One region of the Paraburkholderia bryophila genome, then DNA from elsewhere that is predicted to be linked to it. Evidence: riboswitches for the same ligand, from Rfam matches in the RefSeq annotation. Region 1 holds a riboswitch; the other holds the start of a gene.

The links. Region 1 has a riboswitch for ZMP and ZTP ahead of GGD40_RS05230 (tetrahydrofolate dehydrogenase/cyclohydrolase catalytic domain-containing protein). Riboswitches for the same ligand answer to the same signal wherever they lie in the genome.
Region 2: linked by a shared signal. The riboswitch ahead of glyA (serine hydroxymethyltransferase) and the one ahead of GGD40_RS05230 (tetrahydrofolate dehydrogenase/cyclohydrolase catalytic domain-containing protein) in region 1 are both predicted to bind ZMP and ZTP.

What each region holds. Positions count from the first base shown of each region.
Region 1 covers NZ_JACCAS010000001.1:1,163,263-1,166,673, reverse strand. Annotated here, with positions in the region: gene GGD40_RS05240 (DUF2471 domain-containing protein) at 65-469, opposite strand; gene GGD40_RS05235 (hypothetical protein) at 508-789, opposite strand; ZMP/ZTP riboswitch at 1,186-1,269, shown strand; gene GGD40_RS05230 (tetrahydrofolate dehydrogenase/cyclohydrolase catalytic domain-containing protein) at 1,425-2,276, shown strand; gene GGD40_RS05225 (LysR family transcriptional regulator) at 2,568-3,411, shown strand, end outside.
Region 2 covers NZ_JACCAS010000001.1:2,151,642-2,155,052, forward strand. Annotated here, with positions in the region: gene nrdR (transcriptional regulator NrdR) at 185-667, opposite strand; gene glyA (serine hydroxymethyltransferase) at 674-1,921, opposite strand; ZMP/ZTP riboswitch at 2,088-2,204, opposite strand; gene ydfG (bifunctional NADP-dependent 3-hydroxy acid dehydrogenase/3-hydroxypropionate dehydrogenase YdfG) at 2,443-3,189, shown strand; gene ybgC (tol-pal system-associated acyl-CoA thioesterase) at 3,248-3,411, shown strand, end outside.

The sequences.
Region 1 (3,411 bases):
CCGGCTGAACCCTCGACCTCAACAGCCGATTCAGCCGAGCACCCCCGTACCCGCCGTCGACGTCTTACTCCGCAGTCGTCGCATCCGCCGTCTCGGCCTGCACCATGGCTCGCACGATCAGATAAACCGTGGGCAGGTCGTCATCATCAAGCCGCCAGTCGACGGGCTCGTCGAGATCCGCGCCCGACAGGCGACTGTCGCCGAATCGTAGAAACATCGAACGGACTGTCTCATTGTGCCTGGCCACGAAGCCGCGATTTTCGAAGACCAGTTCATCGATCGTCTGCAGCGTGCGCCAGGTCGGCGATTGCGCGCTACTTGAGTAACGGCGCCGGCCGCTGTCGATGTGACGACCGGCGGTCGTTGCCATGATCTGCTGGAGGTCTAGCGAAGCGCTTCGAAGCGCACGTTCGAGGGCGACAGAGTTGATTTGACCGGCATCCGAATCGAGGTCAGTGGCGTTGATCATGCAGGTATCTTCCTTGGGGCTCGGGTCAACGGGCAGCTTCAAAGGCGCTGCTTCAAAGGCGCCTGAGTTCGCTGCGCCAGCAACAGGCGGATCTGGGCGAGATGACTGTCCCCGACCGTGCAATCTCCAACGGGTTGGCTGTGCTGCCGCAGCGCCGGTGGACGCACGCCGAGATAGCGGCACACCGCGGACACATACGGCTTGCCGCTGCCGCCTAGATCTCGCGCAGCAGCCGCTACGCGGACGTCCCCGACATGCTTGCACAACCAGGCAAGCGTTTCGCGATCACCGTCGTTCAAGATGCGTATAAGGTAGGTCATGGCCTGATCCTGTATGGGCATACAGCTGTAAATTTATACAGTATTTGACCGGGATGCAAGTCGAAAGTTGGACCTATCAGAGAGGGGGAAACTGTTCCTGCCTCGGGGTAGGGATTCTTCGGATGCCGACCCCCGGCATCGGCCGCTTTTTCCCATGGTGTCGGGCACGCCGCGCTGACAGCACACTTTCCCGTCAGGAACCATTCGTGAGGAATGACCGATGGAGGAAATGCCGGAGAGCCTGTCCGCGATGTGCAAGCGCTGCCTCGAGCAGGGCCGATGAGTCGTTTCCGATGTCGGCGAAGTCTGGGCGGACTCGCCGGAAGCAGCCGCTCCTGGCATAGAGACGTATGTAGCGCGCCGGTTTGCGTAGCCACAAAAAAACCGACTAAGATAGCGCTTCTACGTGACTGGCGAGCAATAGATGGGTCACCATCGGGAAGCGTAGACGGTAGAACGCCGTTCGCCTGGGCATTTTGATTAATCTCTTTGAGACTGCCCATGATGATTGCCCAAATCCATTCTCTGCCCACGCGGCTCGCGCTTAATCAATCGCGCTCCCAATTACACGCGCTTTGCCCTGTTCAGTATTTGAGCCTTGCCGGTTCCAAATTGGCCACGCAAGGGGAAAACGCATGAGCATACTTCTCGACGGTAAAGCAGTAGCGGCGTTGCACGAGCGGGAATTGTCCGAACACGTTGCGGCCCTCAAGGCAAGAAATGGCGGGCAGACACCCATACTGGCCACGATCCTTGTAGGAGACGATCCTTCGTCCGCGACCTACGTCAGCATGAAGGGCAGTGCATGCCGGAGAGTCGGTATGGACTCGATCGTGATTAAGTTGTCTGCGAGCGCAACGACGGACGACGTGCTTTCCGCGATAAACAGGCTCAATGCCAACCAGGCGGTGCATGGCATTCTGCTTCAGCACCCGGTGCCTGCACATGTGGACGAACGCCTCTGCTTCGACAGAATATCCATCTCCAAGGATGTTGATGGCGTCACCAGCCACGGCTTTGGCTTGATGGCGTTAGGCGAACCCGCATTCGGGTCGGCAACGCCCGCCGGAATCATGCGCTTGCTGGCTCATTACAAGATCGATGTATCTGGCAAGCGGGCCGTGGTCGTAGGGCGCAGTCCCATTCTCGGGAAACCGATGGCGCTTATGCTATCGAATGCGAACGCGACGGTCACGCTATGCCATTCGAAGACGTCAAATCTTGAGGCGGAAATTCGACGTGCCCAACTCATCGTCGGCGCGGTAGGTAAGCCGAACTTCATTCGTAGCGACTGGATTAGCGACGGAGCAATTGTTATCGATGCTGGTTACCATACCGGAGGCATAGGTGACATCCATCCCGATGGTCTGATGGGTCGATGCGCGGCGGTGACGCCGGTTCCGGGAGGGGTGGGGCCGATGACGATTTCAACGCTTATCGCCCAAACCCTCGGTGCCGCGGAACGTGTGTGGTCAACCATCCAATGAGTGTCCGCTGCCGACAAAGTTGACGGGCCGCTGCGGGTCGACAAGGGAAGTTCGTCGCAAGCTCTGGCAACCGCCTGACGAGCGCTGGCCGAACTGCTCCTATGGCTTTGACGCTGTGATCAACGCCTCTTCACGTTAGCAGCGCGGTACAAGTACACTACCGGCCTAAGCAAATCCGGATTATCCAGTTCGCGCGCATGCACCGAATTTTCGCGGGCAGCGCGTTGCGCGGGTTCCGGTCCTCACTTCGTGAAGTCCCTTGCGGAACGCTCGATTCGCGTCAGAAATGCCATGGATTATTTTGCCGCAGTACGGGCCTTCGTTTGCGCAGCGGAACTGCAGAGCTTCAGCAAGACGGCCGTTGAAATGGCAGTCAAGACGTCGACCATTTCACGCTACGTGAGTGCGCTAGAAAACGATCTGGGCATTGCCCTGTTTAACCGGTCGACGCGCGGGCTCGTCCTGACGGAGGGCGGTAGGCTGTTTCGTGAGCACGCCATGGTTGCCCTACAGGCGCTCGATGACGCGCGGCAGGTCACGTCGTCACTGAATCTCACACCGCAAGGCGTGCTGCGCGTCACGATGCCCTCGGCATTCGGGCGCCGGCATATCGTGCCGCACCTGCCGGCGTTCATGACGCGCTATCCCGACATCGACCTCGATATGGTATCGACCGACGAAACGCTCAATATGATCGAAGTCGGCATTGATCTGGCGATCCGTATCGGTGCGCTGTCCGATTCGTCGTTGATGGCGAAACGCATTGCTCCGCATCGTCGTATCGTGTGCGGCAGCCCGGCGTATTTGCAGCGTAGCAGCACGCCGAATGTCCCTGAAGATCTGTCCGCGCACGATACGCTTCGTCTGTCGCTGTTGCCGGACGACACATGGTCGTTCACGCGCAGGGCCAATGCAAAGAGGTCGTCAGAGCAGACGCAAGTGCCGGTGCAATTGCAGGGGCGCTTGCGCGCAGACGACTCCGAAGCTGTGCTGGAACTCGCCGTGGCCGGCTGCGGCCTTGCGCTTCTACCGACGTGGCTCGCGTCCACGGCTCTGCGCGAAGGGCGTCTGCTACACGTACTGCCTGAATGGGAAGCGCGCACGGGACGCGCCGAACCCGCGATCTGGGCAGTCT
Region 2 (3,411 bases), 990 kb from region 1:
AAAGAATGCAGCCAATCTAGCGGTTCGCAAAGGCCTCAACAATCGGCCGAATGGCCAGGTGGTACTCAGACGCTATCCCGCGCAAAAATGCACGCGTCGAACCATAACGGAGCGGGAGCTACCAATGCGCGAATCAATGCGGAGAAAAACGGATACTCGAACGCAGCACGCGGCGCGGCCGCGATCAGCGCTTGCGGGAAGGCTTGGGAGGAGAAGAGGCGCGGCGAAATTCTTCAATTACGTCTTCGAATTCAGAGACGTCTTCAAAGCGCCGGTAAACGGAGGCAAAACGAACGTAGGCAATCGTATCGAGCGCGCGCAACTCGTTCATGACGAGTTCGCCGAGGCGCTCACTGCGCACCTCACGCTCGCCGCTACCGAGCAACTGATACTCGATGCGGGCGACGGCCGCGTCGATCGCGTCCGCTGCGACCGGGCGCTTGCGCAGCGCCAGTTGCATGCTCGCGACGATCTTGCGGCGATCGAATTCCGTGCGGCTGCCGTCCTTCTTGACGACCGACGGCAACGCCAGCTCGACCCGCTCATACGTCGTGAAACGTTTGTCGCAGGCCGGGCAGCGGCGGCGCCGGCGAATCGTTGCGCCGTCTTCGGATACGCGCGAGTCGACAACCTGCGTATCGGCGTGACGGCAGAAGGGGCAGTGCATAACGGCTTAACGGTAGACCGGGAAACGCTGGGTCAGCTCGGCAACCTGACCGCGCACACGTTCGATCGTGGCGGTGTCTTCCGGGTTGTCCAGCACGTCGGCGATCAGATGACCCACCTGCTCCGCTTCCTTGACACCGAAGCCGCGCGTGGTCATGGCCGGCGAGCCGAGACGCACACCGCTCGTCACGAACGGCTTTTCCGGGTCGTTCGGGATCGCGTTCTTGTTGACGGTGATGTGAGCGGCGCCCAGCGCAGCTTCCGCAGCCTTGCCGGTGATCTTCTTGGCGCGCAGATCGACCAGCATGACGTGGCTTTCGGTACGGCCCGACACGATACGCAGACCGCGCTTGACCAGCGTTTCAGCCAGCACGCGCGCGTTGTCGACCACTTGCTGCTGGTACACCTTGAATTCCGGCGACAGCGCTTCCTTGAACGCAACAGCCTTACCGGCGATCACGTGCATCAGCGGACCACCCTGAATGCCCGGGAAGATGGCCGAGTTGATCTGCTTCTCGAACTCGGCCTTCATCAGGATCACACCACCGCGCGGGCCGCGCAGGCTCTTGTGCGTGGTCGTGGTGACGAAATCGGAGAACGGCACCGGGTTCGGGTAGACGCCCGCGGCGACCAGACCGGCGTAGTGCGCCATGTCGACCATGAAGTACGCGCCGACCGACTTGGCGATCTTCGACAGACGTTCGAAATCGATACGCAGCGCGAATGCCGAAGCACCCGCCACGATCAGCTTCGGCTTGTGTTCCTGAGCGAGTTTCTCAGCGGCTTCGTAGTCGATGTCTTCCGCTTCGTTCAGGCCGTAGCTGACGACGTTGAACCACTTGCCCGACATGTTGACCGGCGAACCGTGCGTCAGGTGACCGCCGTGCGCGAGGCTCATGCCCATGATCGTATCGCCCGGCTTCAGCATGGCGAAGAACACGCCCTGGTTGGCCTGCGAGCCCGAGTTCGGCTGCACGTTGGCCGCTTCGGCGCCAAACAGTTGCTTCACGCGGTCGATCGCCAGTTGCTCGGCGATGTCGACGAATTCGCAGCCGCCGTAGTAGCGCTTGCCCGGATACCCTTCGGCGTATTTGTTGGTGAGCTGCGAGCCTTGCGCGGCCATCACGGCCGGGCTCGTGTAGTTTTCCGAAGCGATCAGTTCGATGTGTTCTTCCTGACGGCGGTTTTCCTGCTCGATCACTTTCCAGAGTTCAGGATCGACGTTGGCGATGGTGCTTTGGGCTCTGTCAAACATACGGATTCCGTTGAGTGTGTTCAGGTTGACCGGATCGTGCGCCGAATCTTGCGTAGAGGGTACGCAGCACTGCTGGCGGCTGGGCCAGCCCTGACGTGGCGGATAGAGAGACGCCGCACACGCGAGGCAGGACAGCCACCGTCAGCGCAGATCAATGCGCGCGGATCACGGCTGCCCAGGCGAACGGCAAAACGGCAAAACGGCACCCTGCGCTTCACGGTGGGTTGTTCCACCTTGAACCCGATTGCTTGAACCGGTTCTATCGCCAGTCACGCAGGGATGAGCGCGTTAGTTTATTGGAAGAGGATCGAATAGGCAACCGGCTTCCCGTCGATGCTGGGCGCGCTCGCGAGGCCGGCCCAGCGGCCTTCGGGTGCGACGTGCAAAGGTCTGATGAAAACGCGCTGCAAAGCCGCTGCGCGTCCCTGCCACAGCCGCTCATGCGGCTGGTTCAGCCTTGCCGCAGCGCCGCATTGGAAGTAGGCTTGGGACCTTTCTCCTTTACCGACCAGGAAAATGCAATGATCGTGTTCGTCACCGGAGCGTCCGCGGGATTCGGCGCTGCTATCGCTCGCGCCTTCGTCAAGGGCGGCCATCGTGTCGTCGCCACCGCGCGCCGGAAGGACCGCCTTCAGGCGCTCGCCGACGAACTCGGCGACGCGCTTCTGCCCTACGAACTCGACGTGCGCGACCGCGCGGCCGTCGAGGCGGTGCCCGCCGGGTTGCCGGCGGATTTCGCCGAAATCGACGTGCTCGTCAACAACGCCGGCCTCGCGCTTGGCACCGAGCCGGCGCAAAAAGCGAGTCTGGACGCGTGGAACACCATGATCGAAACCAACTGCACGGGTCTCGTGCAGGTTACGCACGCCTTGCTGCCCGGCATGGTGGAGCGCAATCGCGGTCACGTCTTTAACCTTGGCTCGGCGGCCGGTAGCTGGCCGTACGCAGGTGGCAACGTTTACGGCGCCACCAAGGCCTTCGTGCGCCAGTTCAGCCTGAACCTGCGCGCCGATCTGGCCGGCACCGCGTTGCGCGTGACCGACATCGAGCCGGGCCTGTGCGGCGGCACCGAGTTCTCGAACGTGCGTTTTCGCGGCGACGACGACAAGGCCGCGAAAATGTACGAAAACGTGCAACCGCTGACGCCCGAAGACATCGCCGACTCGATCTACTGGATCGCCACCCGGCCGGCCCACGTCAACATCAACACAATCGAACTGATGCCGGTGGCCCAATCGTTCTCCGCTTTGAGCGTTCATCGCGGCTGAGGCCCGCCGGGTAAGGCGCACACTTTGAAACAGACCTCAAGGTATGCGTTCCGGTAAAATGCGCCGCATGAATGAGTCGACCAGCCTGCCCGGCACCGAAATCGGCGGCACGTGGTCTATCCGCGTGTACTACGAAGATACCGACGCCGGCGGCATCGTGTTTTACGCGAACTACCTGAAGTTTTTTGAACGGGCGCGCACCGAATGGCTGCGCGCGTGCGG